4 regions of the Mesorhizobium sp. M1273 genome follow, and region 1 is predicted to be linked to each of the others. Evidence: predicted binding sites of a transcription regulator. Region 1 holds the regulator's gene; each other region holds the start of a gene.

What was found. Region 1 encodes LexA, which represses DNA repair genes until DNA is damaged. Its sites were predicted from a motif close to TGTTCNNNNTGTGTTCNG; they were not measured.
Region 2: the regulator LexA is predicted to act here: its motif matches at 2,010-2,027, upstream of recA (recombinase RecA).
Region 3: the regulator LexA is predicted to act here: its motif matches at 2,866-2,883, upstream of NKH30_RS15295 (ATP-dependent helicase).
Region 4: the regulator LexA is predicted to act here: its motif matches at 4,049-4,066, upstream of NKH30_RS01220 (PA0069 family radical SAM protein).

The regions. Positions count from the first base shown of each region.
Region 1 covers NZ_JAMYLV010000022.1:13,904-21,792, reverse strand. Annotated here, with positions in the region: gene moaC (cyclic pyranopterin monophosphate synthase MoaC) at 1-67, shown strand, start outside; gene NKH30_RS21700 (molybdopterin molybdotransferase MoeA) at 67-1,272, shown strand; gene NKH30_RS21695 (hormone-sensitive lipase) at 1,280-2,110, opposite strand; gene kynU (kynureninase) at 2,206-3,453, opposite strand; gene lexA (transcriptional repressor LexA) at 3,901-4,635, shown strand; gene NKH30_RS21680 (ComEC/Rec2 family competence protein) at 4,629-7,082, opposite strand; gene gltX (glutamate--tRNA ligase) at 7,185-7,889, shown strand, end outside.
Region 2 covers NZ_JAMYLV010000014.1:144,018-151,906, forward strand. Annotated here, with positions in the region: gene alaS (alanine--tRNA ligase) at 1-528, opposite strand, end outside; gene recA (recombinase RecA) at 788-1,885, opposite strand; gene NKH30_RS17345 (PfkB family carbohydrate kinase) at 2,162-3,085, shown strand; gene NKH30_RS17350 (TfoX/Sxy family protein) at 3,120-3,443, opposite strand; gene NKH30_RS17355 (GFA family protein) at 3,534-4,031, shown strand; gene sufA (Fe-S cluster assembly scaffold SufA) at 4,171-4,551, opposite strand; gene NKH30_RS17365 (SUF system Fe-S cluster assembly protein) at 4,663-5,055, opposite strand; gene NKH30_RS17370 (cysteine desulfurase) at 5,061-6,302, opposite strand; gene sufD (Fe-S cluster assembly protein SufD) at 6,482-7,750, opposite strand; gene sufC (Fe-S cluster assembly ATPase SufC) at 7,776-7,889, opposite strand, start outside.
Region 3 covers NZ_JAMYLV010000012.1:96,232-104,120, reverse strand. Annotated here, with positions in the region: gene NKH30_RS15305 (hypothetical protein) at 1-349, shown strand, start outside; gene NKH30_RS15300 (glucose/quinate/shikimate family membrane-bound PQQ-dependent dehydrogenase) at 360-2,672, opposite strand; gene NKH30_RS15295 (ATP-dependent helicase) at 2,925-5,648, shown strand; gene NKH30_RS15290 (ABC transporter permease) at 5,661-6,710, opposite strand; gene NKH30_RS15285 (ATP-binding cassette domain-containing protein) at 6,707-7,504, opposite strand; gene NKH30_RS15280 (substrate-binding domain-containing protein) at 7,591-7,889, opposite strand, start outside.
Region 4 covers NZ_JAMYLV010000001.1:258,073-265,961, reverse strand. Annotated here, with positions in the region: gene NKH30_RS01245 (F0F1 ATP synthase subunit A) at 1-265, shown strand, start outside; gene NKH30_RS01240 (F0F1 ATP synthase subunit C) at 333-557, shown strand; gene NKH30_RS01235 (F0F1 ATP synthase subunit B) at 623-1,198, shown strand; gene NKH30_RS01230 (F0F1 ATP synthase subunit B) at 1,209-1,700, shown strand; gene rnhB (ribonuclease HII) at 1,957-2,652, opposite strand; gene NKH30_RS01220 (PA0069 family radical SAM protein) at 2,820-3,974, opposite strand; gene NKH30_RS01215 (glycosyltransferase) at 4,126-4,629, shown strand; gene NKH30_RS01210 (phytanoyl-CoA dioxygenase family protein) at 4,820-5,794, shown strand; gene moaB (molybdenum cofactor biosynthesis protein B) at 5,825-6,367, opposite strand; gene NKH30_RS01200 (4-(cytidine 5'-diphospho)-2-C-methyl-D-erythritol kinase) at 6,354-7,256, opposite strand; gene NKH30_RS01195 (membrane protein) at 7,283-7,468, opposite strand; gene NKH30_RS01190 (S49 family peptidase) at 7,550-7,889, opposite strand, start outside.

The DNA.
Region 1 (7,889 bases):
AAAGACCGGCGGCAAATCCGGCGACTACAAGATCACCGGAGACGGGGCCACCGAGGCAGGCCGATAATGGTGCTGGTCCCAGTTGCCGAGGCGCTCGAGCGCCTGCTGGACGGCGCAGCAGCGCTGCCGGGCGAACGCGTCGCACTGCTGGATGCCGCCGACCGCGTGCTGGCGGAGCCGGTTGTGGCGCTCCGCACCCAGCCGCCGTTCAACGCCTCCGCCATGGACGGCTATGCCGTGCGGGCGGCCGATATCGCGTCCGTACCGGCAAGGCTTTCGGTGGTCGGCATGGCGCCGGCCGGACGCGGCTTTGCCGGAACGGTGCAGCAGCGGCAGGCCGTGCGCATCTTTACCGGCGCGCCGCTTCCCGAAGGCGCCGACACTATCGTCATCCAGGAGAACGTCCGCGATCTCGGTGGCGGCAGCGTCGAAGTGACGGAACGGACGGTGCAGGGGCGCAACATCCGCCGCCTCGGGCTCGATTTCGCCAAGGGCGATGTCCTGCTGCCCAAAGGCCGCCTGCTCGACCCGGCGGCCTTGTCGCTGGCGGCATCGGCCAATCACCCCGAGGTGCGCGTGGTCAAACGGCCGCTGGTCGCCATCATCGCCACCGGCGACGAATTACTGCCGCCGGGCAGCGATCTTGGCCCCGACCAGATCATCTCCTCCAACGCCTATGGTGTCGCCGCTGCCGCACAGTCGGTCGGTGCGCGCGCGCTCGACCTTGGCATCGCGCCGGACCGCAGGGAGGCGATCGCTGCGCTGGTTGAAAAGGCCGTGAAGGCTGGCGCGAACGTCATCGTCACGCTGGGCGGTGCCTCGGTCGGTGACCACGACTTCGTCCATGACGTGCTGACCGGGCAAGGCATGACGCTCGATTTCTGGAAGATCGCCATGCGGCCGGGCAAGCCACTGATGTTCGGGCGGCTGGGAGACATTCGCTGCATCGGCCTGCCCGGCAATCCGGTGGCAAGCCTGGTCTGCACTCAGCTCTTCCTGAAGCCGCTGCTGGCGCGGCTCGGCGGCCGCGCCTTTCAGCAGGATATACGTCGGGCACGGCTCGGTGCCGCCATGCCGGCCAACGATCTCAGGCAAGATTATCTGCGGGCTGTTGTCATAGATGACGCCGGTACGCTCGTGGCGACGCCGTTCGGCATCCAGGACTCCTCGATGCTGAAAATGCTGGCCGATGCCGACGGGCTGATCGTTCGCGCGCCGTTCGCGCCTGCCGCGGCGGCGGGCTCCCCCTGCGACGTACTGATGCTACGCTGAACCTGCCTCACTCCGAAATCAAGGTCCGGGTCAGCGGATGGTCTGGATCGGCCAAACCGTCGATGATGTTGAAATGATGCCGGTCAGGCTCGACCACCGAGCTGGTCGCGGTACCCAGGCCGATCCAGATGTTGGCCAGCAACGCGCTCTGACGCAGGAATTCGGCGCGCTCGCCGCCGCCGGCCCAGCAGGTCAGGCGGGCCTTGTCCATCGGGCGCAGCAGCACCGGACTTTCGGCCTGCGCCTCGGCCTCATCGATCGCCAGCGTCTCGTTCATGCCGGTGCGCATGATCGGGCGCAAATCGTGCACCCCCGAGATCGACACCACATGACGAACGCGCCGGACCACTTCGGTCGCCAGCGGCGTCGTCGCCGTAACCATCCGGCTAACAAGATGGCCGCCGGCCGAGTGCCCGGTCAGCATCAGCGGCCCTGCAACCATCGCCGCCGCCTTGCCGATCGCCGCGCCGACTTCCTTGACGATGCCGCCAATGCGTATCTGCGGACAGAGCGTGTAGGACGGCATCGCCACCGCATAGCCGCGATCAACAGGGCCAGCGGCAAGATGCGACCAGAAATTCTTGTCGAATTCCATCCAGTAGCCGCCATGAACGAACACCACGAGTCCCTTGGGCTTGATGGCCGGCAGGAAAAGATCGAGCCGGTTGCGTGGGTTGTCGCCATAGGCCATGTCGAGCCGCGCCCTGCCCTCGGTCGAAAGCACGTCGCGGAAAACCCGCGCGGGCTCGATCCAGGCCGCCGGCCAGCGATCGCTGCCGGCTATGTTGGCGCCGTTGGCATAGGCGTTGTCCCAATCGGCAATGTGACGTTCGAACACCCTGCGCCCTCCCTGGCATATGGCCTTGCAACGTAGCCGTAAGCATCGCGCGGCGCGTCGTCGCCAGCCTCACGATTCCAGCTCTCGCATCAATCTCAAGTGACAGCTGCTTTGATGGCGAAGCGCGCATCCTTCCACGCACCGGTGTGCAGGATGTCCTCAAGCACTTTGACGGCCTGCCAGACATCGGCATAGCCGATATAGAGCGGGGTGAAGCCGAAGCGCATGGTCGATGGCGCGCGAAAATCGCCGATCACGCCACGTTCGATCAGCGCGCGCATGACCTGGTAGCCATGCTCATGCATGAATGAAATCTGGCTGCCGCGTTTTTCCCCATCGCGCGTGCTTTCGAGCGTGAGCCCGTACGTGCCGCACTTTGCCTCGACAAGCTCGATGAACAGATCCGCCAGCGCGATGCTCTTCTTGCGCACCGCCGTCATGTCGACATCGTTCCAGATGTCGAGCGCGCCCTTCAGCGTGCGCATCGACAAGACCGGCTGCGTGCCGCACAGAAACCGGCGGATGCCGGTGCCGGCCGCATAGCCTGGCTCGAATGCGAAGGGCCGTGCATGGCCCCACCAGCCGGTGAGCGGCTGCTGGATGTCGGAAAGATGCCGCTCAGCCGCATAGATGAAGGCAGGCGCGCCCGGGCCGCCATTCAGATATTTGTAGGTGCAGCCAACGGCAAAATCGGCGTTTGCCTTGTCGAGTTCGACTGGCATCGCGCCGGCGGTGTGGCAGAGATCCCAGACGATCATCGCCCCGGCTTCCTGAGCCCTGCGCGTCAGCGCCGGCATGTCGCGCAGTTCGCCCGACTTATAGTTGACGTGGTTGACCAGCACCACAGCGGTGCGTTCGTCGATCAGCTCTTCGATGGTCGGCGCGTCGACTCCCGAGAGGCGCAGCAGCGTATCTTTTCGCGTCGAAACCACACCCTCGGCCATGTAGAGGTCCGTCGGAAAACTATCGCCCTCGGCGACGATGACCTGCCGCTCCGGTCGCATGGCCATGGCGGCGTGCAGCAGCTTGTAGATATTGACCGATGTCGTGTCGCAGACCACTGTCTGGCCGGCCGCGGCCCCGATCAGGCGCCCGAGCTGGTCGCCAAGTTCAAGCGGCATGTTGAACCAGCCGGCCGTGTTCCATGCGCGGATGAGATCATGCGACCATTCTTCGGTCGCGGCTTTGTGCAGTTCATCGAAAGCGGCACGTGAAGCAGCTCCTAGCGAATTGCCGTCGAGATAGATCACTCCTTGCGGCAACACAAAGCGGTCGCGCATCGCGCGCAGCGGATCCGCGGCATCCATCGCCTTTATGGCCACGAGATCGGGAATTCCTGTCATGATTTGTCTGCTCCCCCAAGATCCAACGCAACGCCGGACACGCATCGACTGTTCTTCCATTACCTGGTTGCGCGCAGCAAGGCTCCACCGGCGAGAAGCAGCCTGACCAGGCGGTGGAAACCGGGACTTAACCCGAGGTTGGCGTTTTGAGTTCGTTTCGTTCACGGTGCATTGACCAAACCGCACAGTCGATACGGGTTCAATTCCGTGCCTTTTGCCGACCGACGGCCGATGCCAGTGCCGCCTTCTAGGAGGCCAGAAGGGCGCAAACGAAAGCAGAATCAAGGCGATGAGGCTCGCGGCGGTGAAAATGCGGTACGCCGGTAGGGGACGTCGTTTGTTTCCCGAGCCTTAACGCATTCATTAAACTTTAAACAGTTGCGGAACACAACTGGAACAGATAGTGTTTGTTCTGGGTTTGTTTTTCTGATTCTGTTGGGGGTCGCTATGCTGACACGCAAACAACACGAACTGCTTATGTTCATCCACGAAAGGTTGAAGGAAAGCGGTATCCCGCCTTCATTCGACGAGATGAAGGAAGCGCTCGACCTGGCTTCCAAATCCGGAATCCACCGGCTGATTACGGCGCTGGAGGAGCGCGGCTTCATTCGCCGTTTGCCCAACCGGGCCCGTGCGCTGGAGGTGCTACGCCTGCCTGACTCGATCGCCCCCGGCCTCAATGCGGCACGCAAGTTCTCGCCGAGTGTCATCCAGGGCAGTCTTGGGCAAGGCGCCCCTCGGCAAGGCAAGCCGACATCGTCGCGCGTGCCCGCAGCCGGAAATGACGACGATGTCGTCGCCGCCGTTTCGATCCCGGTGATGGGCCGCATCGCTGCCGGTGTGCCGATCGACGCCATCCAGCACCAGACGCATTCGATTTCGGTGCCGCCGGATATGATCATGGGCGGCGAGCATTATGCGCTTGAGGTCAAAGGCGATTCGATGATCGAGGCCGGCATTTTCGACGGCGACACGGTGATCATCCGCAATGCCGATACGGCGAGCCCCGGTGAGATCGTGGTGGCACTGGTCGACGAGGAGGAAGCGACGCTGAAGCGGTTCCGCCGCAAGGGCGCCTCGATCGCCCTGGAAGCCGCCAATCCGGCCTACGAGACGCGCATCTTCGGACCAGACAGGGTCAAGGTGCAGGGCAAGCTCGTCGGACTGATCCGCCGCTACTGAGCTCCGCCCTTGGCGCCGGCTTTGGGGTTGTCGGCCCGGCGGTATGGCGGCAGGCCCCGTGCCGCGCGTGAAAATTTCCGCTGCACGTGCCAGGGCCGGTATGATTTTTCGACGGCGAAGCGGATCTCGGCGCGTGTTGCCGCTTGTGGATCGAAATAGACGGCGGCACTTCCCGCGCGCGCCAGTTGCCGTTTGGTGACGACGAGGACCAGCCGGTCGTAGTAGCAGGGGTTATGGGCGGTGGCGTCGTCGATGACGATCAAGCTGGCAAAGGCGCAGGCTGGCCGCGCAGTATCGCGGTCCTTGGCTTGCGCGATGATCGCGCCGGATGGATGCCTGGCAAGGCAGAGGCCGTCCGTGCAAATGAACGGCATGCCCGGCGGTAGGTCGGCCGGATCGGCAATGTCGAATTGCGGGTCGTTCTTTCCAGGTGTTTCCGGCGCGACGATAGCCTCTGATGTGAGCGCGCGTTTCCAGTTGTCGATGGTGAACTCATTCGGGCGTGCCCGGTTGACCGCGAGTTCACCGCTGCCGATCGGCAGCGCGACCAGCCGTGCGTCCTCCGAGACCAATACGTCGGGTATGCGTGTCTGCGTTGTCGTCAGCAAGCCGGCGAGCGCAAAAGGAAGTGCCGCCAGCCGCAACCACGTCGTCGCCATGCTGGCAATGACGAGGGCGATCGTCACCAGAAGGACGGATCTCAGCGAAATCAGCCCGACCGCATCGATCGGCGAGCGCTCCGAGATCCACCCGGACAGGGCGATCATCGCCGTCAGCCCCTTGCCCATGACATAGAGAAAAGGGCCATCCGCACCGAACGGCATCGCCAGCGCGCTGAGAACGGCGAAGGGCATGACGACCAGTGACACGATGGGCATGATGGCCAGATTGGCGAACAGGCTGAGCGGCGCCACGCGCTGGAAATGCCATATGGCGAAAAGCGCCGTGGCGCTCCCTGCAATGATCGAGGTCATCGCCAGACCGCACATGCCCAGCAGGACCTTTCGAGTGGCAAAGCGTAGCGGCGACTGCCGCGGCGGCGGCGTGGTGGCCCTGCCGGCGCGGTAATCGGACCAGCCTGCGTAGGCGCCGACAAGGGCCGCCGTCGCGGCGAAGGACATCTGGAAACTCGGACCGACCACCTCGTGCGGCGACACCAGGATGACCGCGATGGCCGAGATCGCCAGGTTGCGCATGGTGAGCGCGGCCCGGTCGAACAGCACGGCGATAAGCATCACCGCCAGCATGATGCGTTCGGCCGCCACGACAATGCCGGAAAAGACGAGGTAGGCCGTAATCGAGAAAAGCGCAGCGGCCGCGGCATACTTCTTGACCGGCCGTCGCGATGAGAAATCGGGAAACAGCGCAAAGGCACCCCGCAGCAGCGCCATGATGGTGCCGGCGACCAACGCCATATGCAGCCCCGAGATAGAGATGATGTGGTAGATGCCGGTGCGCCGCATCGCTTCGTTGATCTCCTCGGGAATGCCGGCGCGCACGCCGACGATCAGCGCAGCAGCAATCTCGCCCTCGGCACCGCCGATGCGGCTGCGGATATGGTCGGCGATGGATTCGCGCGCGTCTTCGATCGCGGAAGAAAGCTGCGCGGCAAGCGGCATGCTGCCCGACGACACGACTTTCGGATTGCCGAGAAAAAAGCCGCTGCCGCCGATACCGGCGAAATAGCTGTCGAACGAGAAATCATAGCTGTCGGGCCGCACCGGGCCGGTCGGCGGCAGCAGCCGCACATAGCCGGTGATCTCGGAACCGGCGGTCAGCTCAGCCGGTATCTTCATCGCCGAAACGCGGACCCGTTCCGGCATGTAGCGCAGTGTCGGCCTGGCCGTTGAGATCACATCGATTGTCAGCCTGATGCGGCCGCTCGCCATGGGCTCGTACGATACGACGCGACCCGTCAGCCGCGTCGAGATTTCGGAGCCGAGCATATGCGTTCCGACACGCCATGTTTCGAACTTGGCGGCAAGTACGCCAAGCGCGCAGAGCAGCGCCACCATGAAGCACAGGCGCGCCCTGGGCCATGACCGCGAGACGACGGCACAAAGGGTCGCGAGGAGCGCGATTGCGATCGGCTGTGGAAAGGCCGGCTCCACCGACAGCCCGAAATAAACGACCACCCCGCATGCGAGGAACACCGGCACCAGCAGGAAGGCGATGCCGCGGTCGAGTTCCAGACCGGCCGCTGTGGTTACGCTGTTGCGGATACGGGACGGTGACGGGAGGCGGAAACGCCTGCGCAGGCGTACGATAGGCTCGCCCGCGGGCACGAGAACCGTTGCTGGGTCGCTGGCCGGCAGCGACGGAGCATCGAAGCGCGGAGCAGGTAGCAATGCCGGTGCCGGCAGGACAGGCGGGGGAGCGGCAAACAGCAAGCGTTCGCTGACGTCGCTGCCAACGTCCTCGCCCTCGCCCGCACCACGGCCTCGCACAGCCGTCGGGTCTGCCCCTTGCGCCCTCGACCTCCTATGCTACATGAACGCGCAACGCGCGAAAGTCCGCAAACCCACTTCCTTCGCCCGCCTGAGAGTTCCATGCCCGATAAGGTCGTCACCCGTTTTGCCCCCTCGCCCACCGGCTATCTGCACATTGGCGGCGCGCGCACGGCGCTGTTCAACTGGCTGTACGCCAAGCACACGGGCGGCACGATGCTGCTGCGTATAGAGGATACCGACCGTGAGCGGTCGACGGATGCGGCGACGGCAGCCATTCTCGACGGGCTTTCCTGGCTCGGACTCACCTGGGACGGCGCGCCTGTCTCGCAGTTCGAGCGCGCGCCGCGCCATCGCGAGGTGGCCGAGGAGCTGGTGCGCGTGGGCAAGGCCTATTACTGCTACGCGACGCCGGCGGAGCTGGAGGCGATGCGCGAGGCAGCGCGAGCCAAGGGGCTTCCGCCCCGCTATGATGGGCGCTGGCGCGACCGCGACCCGTCGGAGGCGCCGCCCGGCGCCAAGGGGGCGATCCGCATCAAGGCGCCGACAGACGGCGAGACGGTGGTGCATGACCGCGTCCAGGGCGACGTGCGCTTTCCCAACAAGGATCTCGACGATTTCATTATTCTGCGCTCGGACGGCAATCCCACCTACATGCATGCCGTCGTCGTCGACGATCACGACATGGGCATCACCCACATCATCCGCGGCGACGATCATTTGACCAACGCCGCACGCCAGACCGTAATCTATCACGCCATGGGCTGGGAGGTGCCGTCGATGTCGCATATCCCGTTGATCCACGGT
Region 2 (7,889 bases), on a different contig from region 1:
GAATATCTCCGAACACGGCCCGCAAGGTCCAGTGTCGCCCATTGCCCAGAAATTGTCCGAAGTCGCGATGCGGATGATGCGATCGTCCGAAAGGCCGGCGATCTTCTTCCAGTACGAGGCCGCCTCGTCGTCGGTGTGGTAGACGGTGACCAGCAGCTTGTCCTTCTTCAGCCCGAACTCCCTGGTGATCAGGTTCCAGGCAAGCTCTATGGCCCGCTCCTTGAAATAGTCGCCGAAGGAGAAATTGCCGAGCATCTCGAAGAAGGTCAGGTGGCGCGCGGTGTAGCCGACATTGTCGAGGTCGTTGTGCTTGCCGCCGGCGCGAACACTCTTCTGGGCGGTCGTGGCGCGCGAATACGGCCGCTTCTCCAGACCGGTGAAAACGTTCTTGAACTGCACCATGCCGGCATTGGTGAACATCAGCGTCGGGTCGTTGCGCGGCACCAGCGGGCTTGACGCGACGACCTCGTGACCTTCCTTGCGAAAATAGTCGAGAAATGCCGACCGGATCTCGTTGACGCCACTCATGAATACTGCCTTTTCGAGAGAACCGCCGGCTGCCGGCGGAAAATAGACATGGCCTTTTAGCGGTCGCACCGCAGCCTGTCCAGAAACACCAAATGGGCTCAAATCCCGGCTTTCACCAGCGCCTTGAAATGCGTCTGCCTCGCCGTCAAACGCGAACCGCCGGCCCTGGGCCGGCGGTTCGAAACGCATCGATTACGCAAACTCAAAATCAAAACATCAAATCGAAACCTGGCTGAGGCTCAGCGAGGCGTCGCTTGCCCTACATCACCCCAGCGTCGTCCTCGAAACCGTCATCGCTGCTTTCGGAGCCGCCGTTCTCAAGGAATTTCTCAGCGATCAGCCCGGCATTCTGCCGGAGCGCCAGCTCGATCTCGCGCGCCGTGTCGGGATTGTCGCGCAGGAACAGTTTTGCGTTTTCGCGGCCCTGGCCAAGACGCTGCGAATTGTAGGAGAACCAGGCGCCCGACTTTTCGACCACGCCCGCCTTGACGCCGAGATCGACCAGCTCGCCGGTCTTGGAGACGCCCTCGCCATACATGATGTCGAACTCGACCACCTTGAAGGGCGGCGCCAGCTTGTTCTTGACGACCTTGACGCGGGTCTGGTTGCCGACGACCTCGTCGCGATCCTTGACCGAGCCGATGCGGCGGATGTCGAGGCGGACCGAGGCATAGAATTTCAACGCATTGCCGCCGGTCGTCGTCTCGGGCGAACCGAACATGACGCCGATCTTCATGCGGATCTGGTTGATGAAGATGACCATGGTGTTGGAGCGCGAGATCGAGGCGGTGAGCTTGCGCAGTGCCTGGCTCATCAGGCGGGCCTGCAGGCCGGGCAGCGAATCGCCCATCTCGCCTTCGATTTCCGCCCGCGGCGTCAACGCCGCCACCGAATCGACCACCAGCACGTCGATGGCGCCGGAGCGCACCAGCGTGTCGCAGATCTCCAGCGCCTGCTCGCCGGTATCGGGCTGCGAGATCAAAAGGTTTTCGAGATCGACGCCGAGCTTGCGGGCATAGACCGGGTCGAGCGCGTGCTCGGCATCGACGAAGGCGCAGATGCCGCCCTTCTTCTGGGCTTCGGCCACCGTGTGCAGCGCCAGCGTCGTCTTGCCCGAGCTTTCCGGCCCGTAGATCTCGACGATGCGGCCGCGCGGCAGGCCGCCGACGCCAAGCGCGATGTCCAGCCCAAGCGAGCCGGTCGGCACCGTCTCGATCTCGACGACCTGCTCGTTCGCGCCGAGCCGCATGATCGAGCCCTTGCCGAAGGCACGCTCGATTTGCGACAGCGCCGCATCCAGAGCCTTTGATTTGTCCACCGCTTTGTCCTCTACAAGCCGCAAAGAATTCTGAGCCATGATACATCACCCCGTGGTCGTCAATGGAGGCCGGACAATCCCGCAATCCTTAAAAGAATGTACCTCATTTGTTCTCATTTGTCAATGAGCACCAAGGGTTTGAAAAATAACGCATATCCCTATTTGTTCTATTTTTGTTTCGCAATTATTGCTTCGGATGTATCTCACCTCGCATGCGGCGCCGTTGCCGTTACCGACCGAATCGGACCCGCGATTGCAGGGTTCCGCCCGGCGACCTAGTCTCCCCGGGCAACAGCTAAAGGGCATTTTGACGGCATGATCAAATCCCCGACGATCCTGGCCGTGGGCGGCGCCTATATCGAGCGGCGCGGCCGGGTTGCCGGCGCCTTCGTGCCGGCCGCTTCCAACCCCGGCACGATGCGCGAGCATGTCGGCGGTGCCGTCTTCAACGCCTTGCGCTTTGCGGTGCGACGCGGCGCCTCGGCCGCGCTGCTTTCGGTGCGCGGCGGCGATGCCCTTGGCGACACGGTTTTACGCGCCGTCACCGAGGCCGGCATTACCGACCTGTCGGCGGTGTTCCTCGACCGAGCAACGCCAAGCCATACGATGCTGATCGACAGCGACGGCGGGCTGATCGCCGGCCTTGCCGACATGGTGCTCTACGAGCTGGCGCTTCCCAAGCAGATCCGCCGTGCCAAGGTGCGGGAAGCGATCGGTTCGGCCGACGCGGTGCTGTGCGACGCCAACCTGCCGTCGACCGCGCTGGAGCGGCTGGCGGCACTCGCCGCCGGCAAGCCGGTGTTTGCGCTTGCGGTCTCGCCCAACAAAGCGGCGCGGCTGACGCCGGTGCTCGACCGTCTGGCGATGGCCTTCATGAACCGGCGCGAGGCCGGCATGCTCGCCGGCGTCCAAATCGATCAAGGCATCGTCGACGGCCTGAGACGCGCCGGGCTGAAAAGCGGCGTGATCACCGCCGGCGACGAACCAGTGCTCGGTTTCGACGAATTGGGCGCGTTCTCGATCTCGCCACCGCCGCTGCAAAAGCGGACCGATGCTGCCGGCGCCGGCGACGCATTGGCAGGCGCCACGATCGCTGCCCTGCTGCGCGGCCTGACGCTGTGCGCGGCACTGCGCGAAGGCATTGCCGCAGCTATGCTCGTCGTCGAGAGTGCCGCCTTCACCAGCGCTGGCTTTGCCGAAGCGCTGGCGCTCGTGCCCGAGGCGCGGGACCTGGCATGAAGTGCGGCCCGGAATTGCCGAAGCATGACGCAGCCTATTTGCCGGCGCGCCGTCCTGCCTCGTAGGCGCGGCGCGCCCAGATCGCCATCTCGTCGGGATCGTCGAACGCGCTGTCGGGAACGCTCCAATAGGGCATCGACACGAGCTTGCCGTGGCGCGAGCCGGTATAGGTCCATTGCCGGCAGCCGGCCGCTTCGAATTCCGGGGCGCTTTCGGCGTCGGCCTTCAGCATCAATTCGCCACCGATGACGATGGCGACGATGACGCCGTCGAAATAGATGCCCCTGCCGCCGAACAGCTTGCGGATACTGACCGGGCCGAGGCCTTCGAAAAGCTCTTCTATGCGCTCGTTGTCCATGCGGCGATCATGTCACCCGGATTTCCCCTTGTCATCGCCGCAACCGGCGCCATCCTGACAAAGTTCAAATCACTTTCGTCGGAGTTTCTCATGCCGCTTCTGCTCAAAGGGTCCTGCCGGTGCAATGCCGTGCGTTTCGAGGTGGAAAGCCACACGCCGGTGCCGTTCATGCTGTGCTACTGCTCGATCTGCCGCAAGCAGCAGGGCGGCGGCGGTTTTGCCATCAATCTCGGCGCCGATTACGAGACGCTGAAAATCCAGGGCAAGCGCCATCTCGGCGTCTACCGCGCCGAGATCGAGGACGACGAGCACCCGCAACGCGAGACCTCGACCGGCGAGCGGAACTTCTGCATGAAATGCGGGACGGCACTCTGGCTCTACGATCCGACCTGGCCGGAGCTGGTGCACCCCTTCGCCTCGGCGATCGACACAGACCTGCCAAAGCCGCCGGAGAAGGTGCATCTGATGCTGAAATACAAGGCGAACTGGGTCGAGCCCGACATCGGCAAGGGCGACAAGGTTTTCGATGTCTACCCGGAGGAGTCGATCGCAGACTGGCACAAGCGAACGGGGATGTGGGTGGATTAGCGTTCTTCTCCCCGTCGCTATACGGGGAGAAGATGCCGGCAGGCAGATGTGGGGCGGCGCAAACATTGCGAACGCTCGGCCCCTCATCCGGCCCTTCGGGCCACCTTCTCCCCGTATAGTGACGGGGAGAACGAAAACGTCAGGCCGAAGCGCGCGCCTCGGCCAGTGCCTTCAGATCAGCCGGCTTCAATTCGACCGATTCGCCGCAGCCGCAGGCCGAGCTCTGGTTCGGATTGCGGAAGGTGAAACCGGTGCGCAGCGTCGTCTGCTCGAAATCCATCTCGGTGCCGAACAGGAAAAGTGCCGCCTCCGGCGCGACATAGACATGGGCGCCATCGCGCTCGATATGGTCGTCCTTGGTGTTCGGCTCGGTCACCAGATCGACCGTATATTCCATGCCGGCGCAGCCGCCCTTCTTGATGCCAAGGCGGATGCCATGCGCATTCTCACGGGTCGCGACGATCTCGCGCACCCGGTCGGCAGCCTTTTCGGTCATCGTGATGACGGCGAAGCGTCCCATGTCTTTCCTTCTCCATTCTTTGCAGGTTCAAGGCCTGCCGAATGATTCCTCACCTAAAATGGTGAAGTTTTGTACCCGGCGCAAGTGCGCCAGCCTCTGTCTGGTCGGATGCTAATACCAGCCCACCGCCACCTGTGCCTCTTCCGACATGCGGTCGGGCGACCAGGGGGGATCGAAGGTCATGTTGACCTCGACGCCGGAAACGCCTTCGACGGCGCCGACGGCATTTTCGACCCAACCCGGCATTTCGCCGGCCACCGGGCAGCCGGGCGCGGTCAGCGTCATGTCGATCTTGACCGAGCGGTCGTCCTCGATGTCGATCTTGTAGACCAGGCCGAGCTCGTAGATGTCGGCCGGGATTTCCGGGTCGTAGACCGTCTTCAGCGCCGAGACGATGTCGTCGGTCAGCCGCGCCAATTCGTCGGCGGGGATTGTCGATCCGGAAACCGCCGCATTGGTCGTCGCTTCCGAATTGGTCTCGGCGGTGTGGCTGGCATCATCCATGATCGTCACCCGAAGAATTTTCGCGCTTTTTCCAGCGCATCGGCCAAAGCATCGACTTCGGCCCTGGTATTATACATGCCGAACGACGCCCTGCATGTGGATGTTACGCCGAAGCGTTTCAACAGCGGCTGGGCGCAATGCGTGCCGGCGCGGACCGCCACGCCCTGCCGGTCGATGACCATCGACACGTCATGGGCATGGATACCCTGCAGCTCGAACGAGATGATGGCGCCCTTGCCGGGCGCATCGCCGAAGATGCGCAGCGAGTTGATGGCGCGCAGTTTTTGATGCGCATAGTCCTTCAAATCGGCCTCGTGCGCGGCGATGCGCTCGCGGCCGATCTTTTCCATGTATTCGAGCGCGGCACCAAGCCCGATTGCCTGCACGATCGGCGGCGTGCCGGCCTCGAAACGGTGCGGCGGATCGTTGTAGGTGACGATGTCTTGCGTCACCTCCTCGATCATCTCGCCGCCGCCCATGAACGGGCGCATGCGCTCCAGAATATCCTTCTTGCCATAGAGCACGCCGATGCCCGACGGGCCATAGACCTTGTGGCCGGTGAAGACGAAGAAATCGCAGTCGAGATCCTGCACGTCGATCGGCATATGCACGGCGCTCTGGCTGCCGTCGACCAGCACCGGAATGCCGCGCGCGTGCGCGATGCGCACGATCTCCTTCATCGGCGTCACCGTGCCCAGCGCGTTCGACATATGGGTTATGGCGACCAGTTTTGTCCGATCGGTCAGCCGCTTTTCGAATTCCTCGATGTGAAAAACGCCGAGATCGTCGACCGGTACCCAGACCAGCTTCGCGCCCTGCCGCTCGCGGATGAAATGCCACGGCACGATGTTGGAATGATGCTCCATGATCGACAGCACGATCTCGTCGCCTTCGCCGATATTCGGCATGCCGAAACCATAGGCGACCGTGTTGATCGCCGCCGTGGTATTCGAGGTGAAGACGATGTTGTCGGTGCTCGGCGCATTGAGGAAACGGCGCACCGTCTCGCGAGCCTTCTCATAGGCGTCGGTCGCGGCATTCGACAGGAAATGCAGGCCACGATGGACGTTGGCATATTCCTGGGAATAGGCGTGCTGGATAGCGTCGAGCACCGCCTGTGGCTTCTGCGCCGAGGCGCCATTGTCGAGATAGACCAGCGGTTTGCCGTAGACTTGCCGCGACAGGATCGGGAAGTCGCGGCGGATCGCCTCGACGTCATAGGGGATGTTTTCGACTTTCTGGTCCATTACAAGCTCTCTCGAGGCACCGCCTCATTCTGTCCAGCACCCCTCATCCGACCGAGCTTCGCTCGGCCACCTTCTCCCACAAGGGGAGAAGGAAGAGCGCCTCTCCTTCTCCCCTTGTGGGAGAAGGTGGCGCCGAAGGCGACGGATGAGGGGTGTTGGCACCAACCCCTCAGTCACCTCTACCCGTGCGTCAAAAACCAATCGTCGAGCCGTGCTTCCAGCGCCTCGACGATGGCCTCGTCGTCCAGTTCCTCGATCACTTCGGCGACGAAGGCCTTGACCAGCAAGCCGCGCGCGGTCTTCTCGTCGACGCCGCGCGCCATTAGGTAGAACAGATGGCTGTGGTCGATCTCGGTGACGGTCGCGCCATGGCCGCAGACGACGTCGTCGGCGAAGATTTCGAGCTCCGGCTTGGTCGAGAACTCGCCGTCGTCCGACAGAAGCAGCGTGTTGCAGGCCATCTTGGCGTTGGTCTTCTGCGCATATTGGTGGACGTTGATGCGGCCCTGGAAGACGCCGCGCGCCTTGCCGGTCACCACATTGCGGATGACTTCGGTCGAGGCTGTGTGCGGTACGGCGTGGTCGAGCACCATAGTGACATCGGTATGGGTATCGCCGGCGAGCAGATTGATGCCGCGCAAGGTGAATTCGGCGCCCTCGCCGGTCGTCTTCACAACGACCTCCTGGCGCACCAGCTTGCCGCCGGCATTCATGACGAACAGCGTCAGTTTCGAATTCTTGCCGAGATGCGCCTTGAACTGGGCAAGGTGCGTCGCCGTATCCGGATGCTCCTGCACGATGAGCCATGTCACTTCGGCGCCCTCGCCAAGCACAAGCTGGCTGACCGAACTGACCAGCGCCGCCCCCTCGCCTGCCTGGCGCTCGACGACGACAGCCTTGGCGCCGGCGCCGACACGGACGGCCAGGCGTACATGCGTCTGTCCACCGGCCTGCAAATTCTGCAATTCGATCGGCTTTTCCAGTTGGGCACCGTCGGCGATGTCGACGAAATAGCCGTCGGCGACAAAGGCAGTGTTGAGCGCGCCGATGGCGTCGTCGCTGCCATAGGAATCCAGCCCCGGGGCGATGCTGCCGTCGGTCAGCTTCTCCGACAGGCGCTGCACGGCAACGCCTTCGATACCGGGCAGTTTCGTACTCGAAACGCCGTTCAGCACCGGCAAAACCGAGGAGCCTTCGACGATCGGCGCAATGGCTTTCGCGACCGCTGCCGGATCGAAGTCCGGCACCGAGGTCAGCAGCCGGCGCAGGTCCGTATAGTGCCAGGATTCGATGCGCCGCGTCGGCAGGCCGCTCTTGATCGCCTCGATGGCGTCGTCGCGCTTCAGCATCACCGCGCCGTCGCCAGGCAGCAGCGACAGCCGCTCGCCAAAGGCGTCGATCAGCGCCGTTTCGGCCAATGTTCGCTGGGGTGTCGTGTGCATATTCATCAGTTTCGTCCCGCCTTCCGGCATCTCACGCGGCTTGCCCGATCACGCCGGCATAGCCATTGGCCTCGAGATCGAGCGCCAGCGACTTGTCGCCCGACTTGATCACCTGGCCCCTGTAGAGCACGTGCACCGTATCCGG
Region 3 (7,889 bases), on a different contig from region 1:
TTTCTCGGTGCTCGAACACGAGGCGGAAGGCACGACTCTGTCCAGCTTCTTTGCCAAAATCCCGGGAGCCGACGCCCTGGCCAAGCAATATGATGTCATGGCTCCCGGCGCGGCTTCCGGTGGTGGCCTCCTGTCCTCGCTGGAGGGCGCGCTCGGCGGCGCTCTCGGCGAAAAGACCGGCGCGCTGATCAACGGCGTCGCCATACTCAAGGCATCAGGCCTCACGCTCGCTCAGATCAGCCAGGCCGGCACGATGCTGGTCCAGCAGGCCGAGACAGCCGCCGGCCCGCAGCTGACCAGTGAGGTACTTGCATCGGTACCCGACCTGAAAGGGCATCTCGGGCTCTGAAGGAACTTCTCTATTTCGGCAGCGTATAGGCCATCACATAGTCGCCCGGCTTGGTACCGACCGAGCCGTGGCCGCCGGCAACGATGACGACCAACTGGCGTCCGTCGGCTACCGTGTAGGTCATCGGTGTCGACTGCCCGCCGGCCGGCAGCCGCGCCTGCCAGAGCTGTTTGCCGGTCGTCAGGTCATAGGCGCGCACATAGTCGTCGACCGCCGCACCGAGGAAGGCGACGCCGCCGGCAGTGATCATCGGCCCGCCAATGCCGGGCACGCCGACCTTGAACGGCAGCGGCAGCGGCGTCATGTCGTAGACGGTGCCGTTGCGATGCTTGTAGACGATCTTGCCGGTCCGAAGGTCGGCACCCGCCACATAGCCCCAGGGCGGCGCCTGGCAGGGAATGCCGAGCGGCGACAGGAACGGCTTCAATATCACTGCGTAAGGCGCACCGTCATTGCGGTTCAGGCCTTGTTCGCTGCCCTTGGTGTCACCGGGCGGCGGCACGTCGGCGCGCGGCACCAGCTTGGAGATGAACGCCAGGTATGTCGGCATGCCGAACATCACCTGCCGGACCGGATCGACTGCCACGCCGCCCCAGTTGAAGGTGCCGAAATTGCCGGGATAGATCAGTGAGCCTTGCAGCGACGGCGGCGTGTAGCGGCCCTCATAGCGCAACTTCCGGAGCTCGATCCGGCAGGCCAGCTGGTCGAACATGGTAATGCCCCACATGTCGGCACCGGTCAGCGGTTTCGGACTGAAGCTGAGATCCGAGACCGGCTGCGTCGGCGAGGTATGGTCGCCCTCGATCGCGCCGCCCGGTGCCGGCACTTCCTTGACCGGAACGATCGGCTCGCCGCTGCGCCGGTCGAGCACATAGAGGTCGCCCTGCTTGGTCGGCCCGACCAGCGCCGGCACCACGCCACTTTCCGTGGTGATGTCGACCAGCGTCGGCTGCGCCGGCACGTCCATGTCCCAGAGATCGTGGTGCACGGTCTGCCGCACCCAGCGCAATTGTCCGCTGTTGAGATCGAGCGCGGTGATCGACGAGGAGAATTTCTCGTCATTGGCGCTGCGCCCGGCGCCGAGCTGGTCCGGCGTCTTGTTGCCGAGCGGCACATAAAGCAGGCCGAGCTTCTCGTCGGCGCTTGCCGTCGACCACATGTTGGGCGAGTTGTTGGTGTAGGTCTGGTCCGGCGGCAGCGGCGTCGTCTGGTCCGGATTGCCGGAATCCCAATTCCACAACAGCGCGCCGGTGTCGGCATCGTAGGCACGGATGACCCCGGACGGCTCCTGCGTCGAATAATTGTCGTTGACCGCGCCGCCGACGATGATCTTGTTGGCGACGATCAGCGGCGCCGAGGTCGAATAATAATAGCCCGGCTTCGGATATGGCATGTTGGCGAGCAGGTTCAGCGTGCCGCCTTCGGCGAAAGTCGGGCAGACCTGGCCATTCGCCGCATCGAGCGCGATCAGCCGGGCGTCGGATGTCGGCAGGTAGATGCGTGTGGCACAGGGCTGGCCGGCGGCGACCTTGGCATCGGCATAATAGGACACGCCGCGGCAGGTCTGGTGCTGGCGGTCCTTGTTGAGCTTGACCTGCGGATCGAACCGCCATTTCTCCTTGCCGCTCGCGGCATCGATGGCGATGGCGAAATTATGCGGCGTGCAGATGTAGAGCGTGTCGGCGATTTTTAGCGGCGTCACCTGATAGGTCGTCTCGCCGATGTCGTCGGGCCCTTTCACGTCGCCGGTGCGGTAGGTCCAGGCCGGCTGCAGATTGGCAACGTTTTCAGCGGTGATCTGGTCGAGCGGCGAATAGCGCTGGCCATATTGCGTGCGACCGTAATAGTGCCATTCGCCAGCCGGCACGTTGCCGCCAAGATCGGCCGTCGGCGTCACCTTGTCGGTGTTGAGTTCACCCGCAATATCCTTTGGATCGGTCGTCATCGAATAGCCGGCGACGGCAAGCGATGCCAGCACGGCGAGGATAAGCGGCGCGCGTCCGTCGGGACCGGTAAGCCCGCGCCGCGCCCATGGCGTCAACAGCCATAGCGCGACAAGCACGATGATGCCGCCGCGCGGGCCGAGCTCCCACCAGTCGAAGCCAATCTCCCAGACCGCCCAGGCGAGCGTGCCGAGCACGATCGCCGCGTAGAGCCACAGCGCCGTGGATCTGCGCCTGTAGAGCAGCCAGGCCGCGACAAGGAAAGCTAGACCGACGATGACGTAGTACCAGCTGCCGCCCAGCGTCACGAGCCAGATGCCGCCGCCGCCAACCGCCAGGCCGATGAGGAAAAGGATCAGGGAGGTAATGACCACAGCCAAGACGGTGCTCCTTCGACTGGTGCGCTCCGCGACGCGTCCATGGGCAACCCGGCATTGCGCTCCTGCCCCCACGCAACTTTCTCCGGCCCGCTTCCCCTGTCAAGCAAGCTCGGCGTTTTACGGTGCCGACCCTCAGCAAGCCCGGCGTTTTGGTTAGCGGACCCATTCAGATTGTGAGTCTACCGACTGGACAGAGAACAAAACGGAGACACTTCTGGCCTTTCGCTGCCGAATCACTACATTCGGGGGGAGATGTCCGGCTTTTCGGAAGACATGCCCTTTTTTGACGAACCGAACGCGCGGCCCGCGGCCCCGTCGGGCATTGCCGCGCGCGCCATGGCTGCCCGCAGCAACCAGAACAACGCGCCCGATTATCTCAACGGCCTCAACCCCGAGCAGCGGCTGGCGGTGGAAACCACCGAAGGCCCGGTGCTGGTGCTGGCCGGCGCCGGCACCGGCAAGACGCGCGTCCTGACCACCCGCATCGCCCACATCCTTGCCACCGGCAAGGCTTTCCCCTCGCAGATCCTCGCCGTCACCTTCACCAACAAGGCGGCGCGCGAGATGAAGCAGCGCATCGGCCTGTTGATCGGCGAAGGCAATGTCGAGGGCATGCCGTGGCTCGGCACCTTCCACTCGATTGGAGTGAAGCTGCTGCGCAGACATGCCGAGCTGGCCGGGCTCAAATCCGACTTCACCATTCTCGACACCGACGACGTGGTGCGCCTGATCAAGCAGCTTATCCAGGCCGAAGGGCTGGACGACAAGCGCTGGCCGGCCAAGCAGTTCGCCCAGATGATCGACGGCTGGAAGAACAAGGGCCTCGGTCCCGCCGACATCCCCGAGGGCGATGCCCGTGCCTTCGCCAACGGCAAGGGCCGCGAGCTCTATAAGGCCTATCAGGAGCGGCTGAAAACGCTGAACGCTTGCGACTTCGGCGATCTCCTATGCCACCCGATCCGCATCTTCCGCGCCAATCCGGACGTGCTGAAGGAATACCATAAGCGCTTCCGCTACATCCTCGTCGACGAATATCAGGACACCAACACCGCCCAGTACATGTGGCTGCGGCTGTTGGCACAACGGCCGCAATCCTCCCCCCTTGAGGGGGAGGTGCCCGCGAAGCGGGCGGAGGGGGTTGCCGCAGAAGGCACCGCTAGAGCGTCGAGCACTGCCGCCGGTAGGTCGAGCACTGCCGCACGGACCCCACCCGACCGGGCTTCGGCCGGCCACCCTCCCCTCGAGGGGGAGGGAAGCCCGCGCCTGTCCACCGTAAATATCTGCTGCGTCGGCGACGACGACCAGTCGATCTATGGCTGGCGCGGCGCCGAGGTCGACAACATCCTGCGCTTCGACAAGGATTTCCCCGGCGCCACCATCATCCGGCTGGAGCGCAACTATCGCTCGACCGCGCACATCCTCGGCACCGCCTCCCACCTCATCGCCCACAATGAGGGCCGTTTCGGCAAGACGCTGTTCACCGAAAAGATCGCCGAGGACGACGAGAAGGTGCATGTCCACGCCGCCTGGGATTCCGAGGAGGAGGCCCGCGCCGTCGGCGAGACCATCGAGGCCTATCAGCGCCAGAAGCACAATCTCAACGACATGGCGATCCTCGTCCGCGCCTCCTTCCAGATGCGCGAATTCGAGGACCGCTTCGTCACGCTCGGCCTCAACTACCGCGTCATCGGCGGCCCGCGCTTCTACGAGCGCCTCGAAATCCGCGATGCGCTGGCCTTCTTCCGCGTCGTCGCGCAAGGCGCCGACGACCTCGCCTTCGAGCGCATCGTCAACGTGCCGAAGCGCGGCCTTGGCGAGGCCACCATCCGCCAGATCCACGACACCGCACGCGCCCTGCGCATCCCGATGCTGGAGGCGGCGGCAAAACTCGCCGAAAGCGACGAGTTGAAGCCGAAGCCGCGCGCCGCACTGCGCGAGGTATCGGCCAATTTCGAGCGCTGGCAGAAGGCGCTGGAAACCACGCCGCACACCGAGCTCGCCGAGACCATTCTCGAGGAGAGCGGCTACACCGACATGTGGAAGAACGACCGCTCGGTTGAAGCGCCCGGCCGGCTCGAGAACTTAAAAGAACTGATCCGCTCCATGGAGGAGTACGAATCGCTGCGCTCCTTCCTCGAACACGTCGCACTCGTCATGGACGCCGAGCAGAACGCCGAGCTCGACGCCGTTAACATCATGACGCTGCATTCGGCCAAGGGCCTCGAATTCGAGACCGTTTTTCTCCCTGGTTGGGAGGAAGGTCTTTTTCCGCACCAGCGCTCGCTCGACGAGGGTGGCCGCTCCGGGCTGGAGGAGGAGCGCCGGCTTGCCTATGTCGGCTTGACCCGCGCCAAGAAGAACCTGCACATCTGGTTCGTCTCCAACCGCCGCATCCACGGCCTCTGGCAGTCGACCATCCCGTCGCGCTTCCTCGACGAGCTGCCGGAAGCCCATGTCGAAGTTTCCGAGAGCGGCAACAGCTACGGCGGCTACGGCAATGCCTATGGCGGCGGCTCGTTCGCCTCCGGTCGTGGAGGCCAAGGGGCGGGCAGGCAGAACCCTTATGGGGCATCGCGCTTCGACAACATAGGCGGCAATAACGGCGCCGAAAAATCCGGCGCTTTCTCCAGCACCTATGCGACGCCGGGCTGGCAGCGCGCCCAAGCCAACCGCACCGAGGCGACCGACCGCAATTGGGGCACGCGCTCCGGCCACCAGGTCGAGCGCATCGGCTATGGCGAAACCGACTCCGGCTACGGCGCCGGCCGTACCTCGGTCAAGGGGCGCACCATCGACGGCGAACTGGTCGCCAAATCCGTCGCCGACACGCCGTCCCCCTTCAGCGTCGGCGACCGCGTCTTCCACCAGAAATTCGGCAACGGCAACATCTCGGCCATCGAAGGCAACAAGCTGACCATCGACTTCGACAAAGCCGGCCAGAAACGCGTACTGGACGGGTTTGTCACCGGGGTGTGAGGCCGCCGGGCGCTAGCGATACCGCGCCTGGTTCCACTTATGGCCGAGCAGCGACAGGATGATGATCAGGCCGTTGAAGAACTGGACATAGAAGCCGCTCAGGCCTGCCGCGACGACGCCGGTCTGGATGAACGAGACCGTGACCGCGCCGATCGCGCCGCCGACAACCGTGCCGATGCCGCCCCAGGTCGGGGTGCCGCCGACGAACACCGATGCCAGCACCGGCAGCAGGTATCCGTCGCCCGCCGTCGGCCACCAGGTGAAGTTGATCATCACCGAGAAGGTGCCGGCGATCGCCGCGCCGATACCGACGAAGACGAACACTTTCACCCGCACGCGCTTGACGTCGATACCCATCTGCTGGGCGCTGTCTGGATTGTCGCCGACCACCTTGACCTGGGCACCGAAGCGATGGCGGTTGTAAAGCAGCGCCGACAGCACGACGAAGCCGATGGCCCAGAAGATCTGCACCGGAATGCCGTAAAGCTGGCTGGAGAAGATCTTGTAGGCCCAGCTGTCGGCAAGGCCGGTCAGCGCCGTCGACCTGCCCTCGTTGATGATCTGGATCAGGCCGCGCAGCAGGAAATTCATGCCGAGCGTGGCGATCAGCGACGACAGCCCGCCATAGACGACCAGCGAGCCGACCAGGAAGCCGAGCAGCATGCCGGTGACGATTGCGGCGGCGATGCCGAGGAACGGGTCGTAGCCAGCCTGCACGACCAGCGCAAACACCCAGGAGGCAAAGCCCATCGTCGCCGGAAACGACAGGTCGATCTCGCCGCAGGTGACGACGAAGACCAGCGGCACCACCACGAACAGCGCCACCGGCAGCGTGGTGAGTACGGAGCTGTAGAGATACCAGGTGGTGAACACAATCGGGTTGGCGATCATGAACACCGCCATCATGACGATGAACACGGCAAGCGTGCCGAGCGCGGCGCGGTTGTCGAGGATGAACCCGCGCAGCCAGTTGTCGGACGGGTGTCTCCACTCTTTCCCGGCGGCCTCATTATGCGTGCCGCCGAGGGGGCTCTGCAGATCGGGTTCCATGGTCTTGCTCATCGTGCCGCCCTCTCCGCATCGCCCGCGTCGTGCAACCCCGGCAATCCGCTGGGGTGGGCGACGTCTTCCATGAAATTGATCAGGTCCTCGGCCGATTTGACCTCGCTGCGGTCGGCGCTGAGCGCGACCTTGCCGCGGTCCAGCACCACGAAGCGATCGGCGATATCGAAGACGTGGTGGATGTTGTGGCCGATGAACAGGATCGAGCGACCGCTCGCCCGCACCTGGCGCACGAAGTGGAAGACCTTGGCGGTCTCGGTCAGCGATAGCGCGGTCGTCGGTTCGTCGAGGACTATCAGCTCCGCCTTCTTATAGATGGCCCGCGCGATCGCCACGCCCTGCCGTTCGCCGCCCGAGAGCTGGCCGACGATCGACTGTGGCGTGAACACTTTCGAGGTGAAGCCGATCTCGCGCATCAGCCGGCTCGCCTCCGCGATCTCCTTGTTGACCTTCAGCCAGCCAAGCCAGCCGGTGAGTTCGCGGCCCATGAAGATATTGCGTACGATCGTCTGCTGCACGGCGAGCGCCCGGTCCTGGAACACCGTTTCGATACCGGCGTCGCGCGAGCGCGCAGGGCTCCATCCGGTCACCGGCTTGCCGCGGACGAGAATCTCGCCGCTGGTCGGTTTGACCACGCCGGACAGGATCTTGATCAGCGTCGACTTGCCGGCGCCATTGTCGCCGATCAGGCCGACCACCTCGCCGCGATCGACGCTGAGATTGACCCCGCCCAGCGCATAGACCTGGCCGTAGGACTTGGTGATGTCGCGCAGTTCGATGATGCGTTCGGCCATGGCGATCCTCGCTTGATTTTCGCGTGCCGGCCTTTTCGCCGGCGGTCCCGCCGGCCGGGCTCGATCCCGGCCGGCGGCTTGGGAGGTCAACGCAGCGCCTGCTTGGCGAGCTCGGCGACGATCTCGTAATTCTGCGGCGTGACGAAGCCGGCGCCGGTATCGACATTCATCGGTGCGAGACCCAGCACAACCTGCTGGCAGAGGCTGAGGATCGGCAGATAGCCCTGCAGGAACGGCTGCTGGTCGGCCGTCAGCTGCACCCAGCCGCCCTTGAAGCCCTCGACGATCTGCGGGCTGGTGTCGAAGCCGAAGTTGAAGACATCGCCCGGCTTCCTGCCCGCCGCCTGCATGTAAGTCGGGACGTTGCCCAGCATCTGTCCGCCGG
Region 4 (7,889 bases), on a different contig from region 1:
GATTTCCTTCGTCTCGCGTCCGGTCAGCCTGTCGGTTCGTCTGTTCGCCAACATGCTCGCCGGTCACATCACGCTGAAGGTGTTCTCGGGGTTTGTCGTCAGCCTGAGCGCGCTCGGCGCGGTCGGCGTGGCTGGTTCGGTTCTGCCGCTGGCGATGGCCGTGGCGCTGACGGCGCTGGAGCTGCTGGTCGCGTTCCTGCAGGCCTACGTCTTTGCGGTGCTGACCTGCATGTATCTCAACGACGCCCTGCATCCCGGGCACTGACAAGGTTTCCGGCATTGCCGCCGGATCGATTTTGCAACGGAATTTTAGATCCAAAGGAGTTGAACAAATGGACGCAGAAGCAGCAAAGTACATCGGTGCCGGCATCGCATGCCTCGGCATGGGCGGCGCGGGCATTGGCCTCGGCAACATTTTCGGCAGCTATCTGGCGGGCGCGCTGCGCAACCCGTCGGCAGCCGACGGCCAGTTCGGCCGCCTGATCTTCGGCTTCGCCGTGACCGAAGCGCTGGGTATTTTCTCGCTTCTCATCGCGCTTCTCGCTTTGTTCGGCTGAACATTGGGAAGAATTGAACAGGCCGGCCGCGATCCTGCGGCGGGCCTGAATTTCGGGGATAGTCCATGTTCGTGACATCTGCCTTTGCGCAAGAGTCCGCGCCCGCCGTCGAAGGCGGCAGCGCTGGCACCGGCGTGCCTGCCGAGGCGCACGGCACGTTCCCGCCATTCAATCCGGCGACGTACCCCTCGCAGCTTCTATGGCTGGCAATCACCTTCGGGCTGTTTTATCTCTTCTTGAAACGGGTGGTGATGCCGCGCGTTGGCGGCATCATCGACGTGCGCAACGACCGCATTACCCAGGATCTCGACCATGCTGCCCGGCTGAAAAGCGAGGCCGATGCCGCCGTTGCCGCCTATGAGCAGGAATTGGCGGAAGCCAAGGGCAAGGCCAATGCGATCGGCCAGCAGGCCAACGATGCGGCCAAGGCGGAAGCCGAGGCTGCCCGCAAGACGATCGAGGCAGCGCTTGACCAGAAGCTTGGCGAGGCCGAGGCGCGTATATCTTCCATCAAGGCCAATGCCATGAAGGAAGTCGGCACGATCGCCGAGGACACCGCTTCGGCCATCGTCGAGGCGCTTGTCGGCGGCAAGGCCAGCAAGGCCGAAATCGCGGCCGCGGTCAAATCCGTGGCCGGGTGAGGAGCGCATCATGGACGCCACATCTCTCGCGACGCTTTGGGCAACTGTTGCCCTCGTAATCTTCCTCGGCATCGCCATCTACATCAAGGTGCCGGGCATGATCGCCAAGGCGCTTGATGCGCGTGCCGACAAGATCAGCTCCGAGCTCGAGGAAGCGCGCCGGTTGCGCGAAGAAGCCCAGCAGCTGCTTGGCCAATACCAGCGCAAGCGCAAGGAAGCCGAGCAGGAGGCCGCGGCCATCGTCGCCGCCGCCAAGCGCGAAGCCGACATGCTTGCCGCCGAGGCGCACAAGAAGACCGAGGACTATGTCGCCCGGCGCACCGCCTTGGCCGAGCAGAAGATCGGCCAGGCCGAACGCGAAGCGATCGGCGAAGTGCGTGCCAGCGCTGTCGACATCGCGGTCGAAGCCGCGCGGGCGCTGCTGGCCGGCAAGATCGACGCCAAGGCCGGCGCCGACCTGTTCAACGCCTCGCTGCAGGATTTGAAGTCGAAGCTGAATTAAGCGACTTCGACGAGAAATTCATCGAAAGTCGCCCGGGAAACCTGGCGGCTTTTTTGTTGGCGAAAGCGACTGAGCGCGTAATCTCCCCCCTCGAGGGGGAGATGTCGCCAAAGGCGACAGAGGGGGTCGGCACGTCCTGGCGCGACGCCCTATGGAACGAAAGAGAACGTTGGCGCTTCACGCGAGGCGACCCCCTCTGGCCTGCCGGCCATCTCCCCTCGAGGGAGGAGATCCGCGCCTAGCCGCCTTCGCAATGTCAATCCAAATCCGAAAAACCCTCTTCCTCCAGCACCTCGGTGCCGCCGAACCGGAACGGCGCGAAGGAGGCGCGGTGCAGCCGCGCCACTGGCCCGTGCAGATCGATCGCCGTGCGATGGCGGACAGTGGCGTAGCCCATATGCAGCTCGAAGCCGTAACGCGCATGATGGCTGCCGCAGCCGCACATCATGCGGTCGCGCATCACCTTGGCGACGATCGAGGCTGCGGCGATCGACTGCGAGCGCTGGTCGCCCTTGATCAGTGCTTTGCCCTCGCAGGGCAGGCCGGGCGGCACGTCGCGGCCGTCGGCCAGTGCCAGCTTCGGCCGGATTGACAGGCCGGCCACGGCACGGCGCATCGCCTCCAGGCTGGCCTTGAGGATGTTGGAGGCATCGATGCCTTCGGCGCTGACCGAGGCCATCGATACGGCGAGCGCGGAGCCGAGGATTTTCAGGAACAGCGCCTCACGCTGCAAATGCGTCAGCCGCTTGGAATCGTCGAGGCCGTCGGGGATGTTGGCGGGATCGAGCACCACCGCTGCCGCCACCACCGGCCCGGCGAGCGGGCCGCGGCCGGCCTCGTCCATCCCCGCCACCGGCCAAAGGCCTTCGGCCATCGCCCTCGTCTCGAACGAGAAGTCGGGTTTCTCGACGATTTCGAAGAGAAGCGGAGAATCGGAACGCGGGCGAGCCATGGTGCGGCGAGGTTCGCATCGGCTCCGATTCTCCGCAAGTCCCCTCCGGGTCGGGCGGGGCACCGGACCAGGAGGGGGCTACCGTCTGCAAGCCCGGGGACAGGACAGGCCGGACGGGATTTTTCGCCTGCTGCGGCCGCTTCAAGCGGCTGGCGCGAGACGCTTTGTCACAGCAGCATCAGCTGCTCGGTAGCCTTGGCGGCGGGGATGAACTGGTCGGTCCTCAGCGAGCGCCGCTCGGCGTTGAGGCCGAGCCGTTTGGCAGCGATCTCGAAACGCCGGCCGATCTGCCAGGCATAGGGGCCGGAGCCTTTCATGCGCTTGCCCCATTCCGAATCGTAGTCCTTGCCGTCGCGCATCGAACGGATCAGCGACATGACGTGGCGATAACGATCGGGATAATGGCGCAGCAGCCAGTCCTTGAAGATCGGCGCGACCTCCAGCGGCAGGCGCAGCAGCACATAGCCGGCTTCACGTGCCCCCGCTGCCTGCGCCGAATCGAGGATGCGCTCCATCTCCGGGTCGGTCAGTCCGGGGATGATCGGCGCAACCATCACCGAGGCCGGAATGCCGGCGTCTGAAAGCTGCCTGATCGCGTCCAGCCGCTTGGTCGGCGTCGACGCGCGTGGCTCCATGGTGCGCGCCAGCATGCGGTCAAGCGTCGTCACCGACAACGCCACCTTGGCCAGCCCGCGTTCGGCCATGCGCGACAGAATGTCGATGTCACGCGTCACCAGCGCCGATTTGGTGACGATGCCGACCGGATGGCCGCGCGCCTCCAGCACTTCGAGGATCTCGCGCATGATCCGGTATTGCTTCTCGATCGGCTGGTAGGGATCGGTGTTGGTGCCGATGGCGATGGTGCGCGGCTGGTAATTATCCCTGGACAATTCCTTGTCGAGCAGCCGCGCCGCATCCGGCTTGGCAAACAGCTTCGATTCGAAATCCAGCCCCGGCGACAGCCCCATGAAGCTGTGCGTCGGCCGCGCGAAACAATAGACGCAGCCATGTTCGCAGCCACGATAGGGGTTGATCGAGCGGTCGAAGGAGATGTCGGGCGATTCGTTGCGCGTGATGATGGTGCGCGGCTTCTCGACCTGTACCTCGGTCTTGAACGGCGGCAGCTCCTCCAGCGAATTCCATCCATCGTCGAACACATGCCGGCTGACCGGCTCGAAACGGCCGGACGGATTGATGCCCGCCGACCTGCCGCGGTTGCGGTCCGGACGGACACGCATGCCGCTCTGCTCGATCATCGCATTCGCCATTTCGGCCCTGCCAGCGCCGAAGGCTGCAATATCGGCACGCACGATCTGTTCCATCTTGGCCCTTTCCCAGGGACTGTCCGCCCGCTGTCGAATCGCTCTGCTCATGAATGTATTCCTATCGTATCGATGAGAACAAAGCAAGAACTTTCTCGCGGTGCGCCGCAAAAACTGGCGCTGCCCACCGCTTTCCGCTATTCGGCTAAACATGCTCAGCGTCCTGATCGAAACCCTGAATGACGAGGAGGGCCTTGCCCGCACGCTCGCCTCGCTGATCGGCGGCGCGGTCGAAGGCGTGGTGCGCGACGTTCTCGTCTGCGACACCGGCTCGACCGATCAGACGCACCGCGTCGCCGAACATGCCGGCTGCCACTATGTCAGCGGCGGCATCGCCGCCGGCATCAGGCAGGCCAAGGGCGACTGGCTGCTTTTGCTGGAACCGGGCGCGCGGCTGGGGGAGGGCTGGATCGACGAGGTCGTCGCCCATACCGCCAGGCAAACCATGGCGGCGCGGTTCTCGCGGGCACGCGGCAGCCGCGCGCCGTTCCTGTCGCGCGTCTTTGCCGGAAATCGCGCTCTCGCCGAAGGCCTGGTGATCAGCAAGCGTCAGGCCGCGGCGCTGTCAAAGAACGCCCGCAGCGCCGAAGCGATCGCCCGCGGCCTGGCGACCAGGAGGCTCCACGCCGAGATCTGGGTCGCGCCGCGGAAGTGACGGCTTACCGTCCCGGTTATGGGAACTCCGCCCAGACAAATTTTCTGGCGGGTCGTCGCTTATTGTGCATTGCACAAAATCTGGCCGGGGGTTACCATTTCCGGCGATACGGGCGAATGGGTTTGGGGTGTGCCGGAGCGGTGACGACGACTGTCGTCGATGCTGTTCCCTCGATATTTTGAGGACCCCGATGACCCTTTCAAGCCCTGACAAGTCCGGCGCCGCAAGCCTCGAGGCGATCGCACGAAACGGCGGCATGCTGCGCCGCATCGCCGCCCGCATCCCGACCTATCTTTCCGACCTTCGCGAGAATCCGGCATGGCTGCCGATGTTCATGCTGGCCCGCACCATGCCGGCGCGGCGCCTGCACTGGCGCGGTGCGAAGCCGGTTCCACCGGCGCGCAATGTCGGTGAAACGATGTTCGCCGGCGTCGATCGCGATGCCGTCGTCGGCGCCCTGCGGACGGAGGGGCTCTATTCGGGCCTGATGCTGCCGGCCGCCATCCATGAGGAGATCGCCCGCTTCGCCGAGCGCACGCCATGCTTCGGCAATTTCGACCGCCGGCTGGAATTCCTGCCCGAAAAACACACCGATGCCGAAAAGCATTTCAGCCGCCCGCTGCTCAGCGGTCACTATTTCGAACGGGTCCTCGACTGCAACGCTGCGGTCGCCGTGCAGCGCGATCCGCTGCTTCTCGATATCGCAGCGCACTATCTCGGCAGCCAGGCCAAGCTGATCACCACCCGCGTCTGGTGGAGCTTTCCGACCGGTGGCGTCTCGGACGCCGACAAGAACATGGCCTCGCTCGGCAAATACCATTTCGACCTCGACGACTGGCGCATGCTGAAATTCTTTTTCTACCTGGTGCCGGTCGACGCCGACACTGGGCCGCATGTCTATGTCCGCGGCTCCCACAACCGCCGCATCCTGAAGCATCAGCTGACGCTGCTGGTCGGCCATTCGGCGGAAGAGGTGCTGGGCGTCTACGGCGAGCAGAGCCCGGTCACGCTGACCGGGCCGGCCGGCCTCGGCTTTGTCGAGGATCCGTTCGGCTTCCATATGGGCACCGTGCCGACGCGCACGCCGCGGCTGATGATGGAAGTCGGCTTCGGCGTCTCGCCGCCGTCGCGCCGGCGTTTTCACGGCGAGCCGGTCATTCGCTAAACCGAGGTCGCTTGGCTGATACCTCGGTTCTCAGCCGCGCCGCAAATGCTCGTCCAGCCGCGGCATGATCTCGACGAAGTTGCAGGGCATGTGCCGATAGTCGAGCTGCGGCTTCAAGATGCCGTCCCAGGCGTCCTTGCAGGCGCCGGGCGAGCCCGGCAGCACGAAAACGAAGGTGGCGTTGACGACGCCGCCGGTTGCCCGGCTCTGGATCGTCGAAGTGCCGATCTTGTCGTAGGAGATGCGGTGGAACACTTCGGAAAAGCCGTCCATGCGCTTTTCGAAGATCGGCTCCAGCGCTTCCGGCGTCACGTCGCGGCCGGTGAAGCCGGTGCCGCCGGTGGTGATGACGACATCGATCGCTCCGTCCCTTGACCAACCCAGGACCTTGTCGCGGATCTTGTAGCGGTCGTCGGTGACGATGTCGCGGGCGGCCAGGACATGGCCGGCCTCGGCAATGCGGTCGGCCAGCGTCTGCCCGGATTTGTCGTCGGCGAGGCTGCGCGTATCGGAAACGGTCAGTACCGCGATGCGCACGGGAACGAAGGGGCGGCTCTCGTCAATCCTGGCCATGGGCGTCAGCCTCCGATGTCACGCTTCGCGTCGCCGCGACAAACCAGTCGGGATGGCGGCCGCGGATATCGACGGCCGCGCGCTTGGCCACATTGCCGGTCTCGAACAGCCCGAAGCAGGTGGCGCCTGAACCGGACATCCTGGCAAAACCGGCTCCGGCCTTGTTGAGCACGGAAAGCGCCTTGCCGATGGCGGGCTGGATTGCGCGCGCCGCAGGCTCGAGATCGTTGCGGGTGATCTCCAGCCAGTTGCGGATGCTGTGGAAGTCGAGGTTGCGCGGCAGCGGCGGCAGCCCCGCATTGTCGCGGCGGCCAAGCGCCTCGAACACGTCGGCCGTCGAGACGGCAGTGCCGGGATTGACGAGCACCAGACCCAGCGCCGGGAAACCCGGCACGAGCGTCAGCTCGTCGCCGATGCCGCGGGCTATCAGCGGCTTGGCTGCGAGGCACATCGGCACGTCGGCGCCGAGTGACAGGCCGATCCGCGCCAGTTCGGCATCGCCGATGTCGAGCCTCCAGGTCCGGACCAGGGCGCGCAGCACAGCCGCCGCATCGCTCGACCCGCCGCCGACACCGGACGCGACCGGCAGGTTCTTTTCGAGCCTGATGGCGACAGCCGGTGCGTGCTGGGGACCGGCCTCGCGCCGCAGTGCATCGCGCGCTCTCACCACCAGATTATTGTCGTCGACCGGCACCGCGGAGGCGTATTTGCCGGACATGGAAAACCCATCGCTGTCGGCAAGTTCCGTTTCGATGCGGTCGCCGAAGCGCGTGAACACAGCCAGGCTTTCGATCGTGTGATAGCCGTCGGCGCGCTGGCCGGTGACGTGCAGCGCGAGATTTATCTTGGCGTGCGCATGCGAAACCCGGATGCCGGCCTCGGCGTTCACTGGCTCGGCCGCGAGGGGGACGACGGTCAATCCTTGGCCAGACGGTATTCGCCGGTCTTCGGGTCCTTGACCAATGTTCCCATTGTACCGTTGGCGGCCTGCTTTTCGGTACGCCGCACCTTGGCGGTCACACGCTCGGCTTCCCTGACGAAGGAGCGGTAGCCGAAATAGGCGGCAATGCCGACGACGGCGAAGAAAATGATCTGCGGCATGTCAAACTCCTCCCTCGCAAAGCCGGCAAGGCCGCCGGTCGGGTCGGTTGATGATTAATGCTAGACGCTTTCACCGGCTTTTCAAAGCCCGAAGCGCGCCCACAGCGCGCGCTCTTCCGCCGCATCGATGACGCCGCTTGCCGCGGCGGCGGCGACATCGGGCGCCGAAAAGCTCGAGCCGAACAGGCCGAAGCGGCCGAACAGGCCGCGCGGCGCGGTGATCAGCTTGAGCTGGGTTTTCGGCCCGAAACGGCTCTTCAGCACGCTGCGCATGTCGCCGAGCGCATCGACCAGCCCGAGTTCAAGCCCCTTCTTGGCCGTCCAGAACAGGCCGGTGAACAGGTCGGGATCGTCCTTGAGCTTGCTGCCGCGCCTGTCCTTGACGAGGTCGATGAAGGTCTCGTGGACCTCCAGTTGCAGC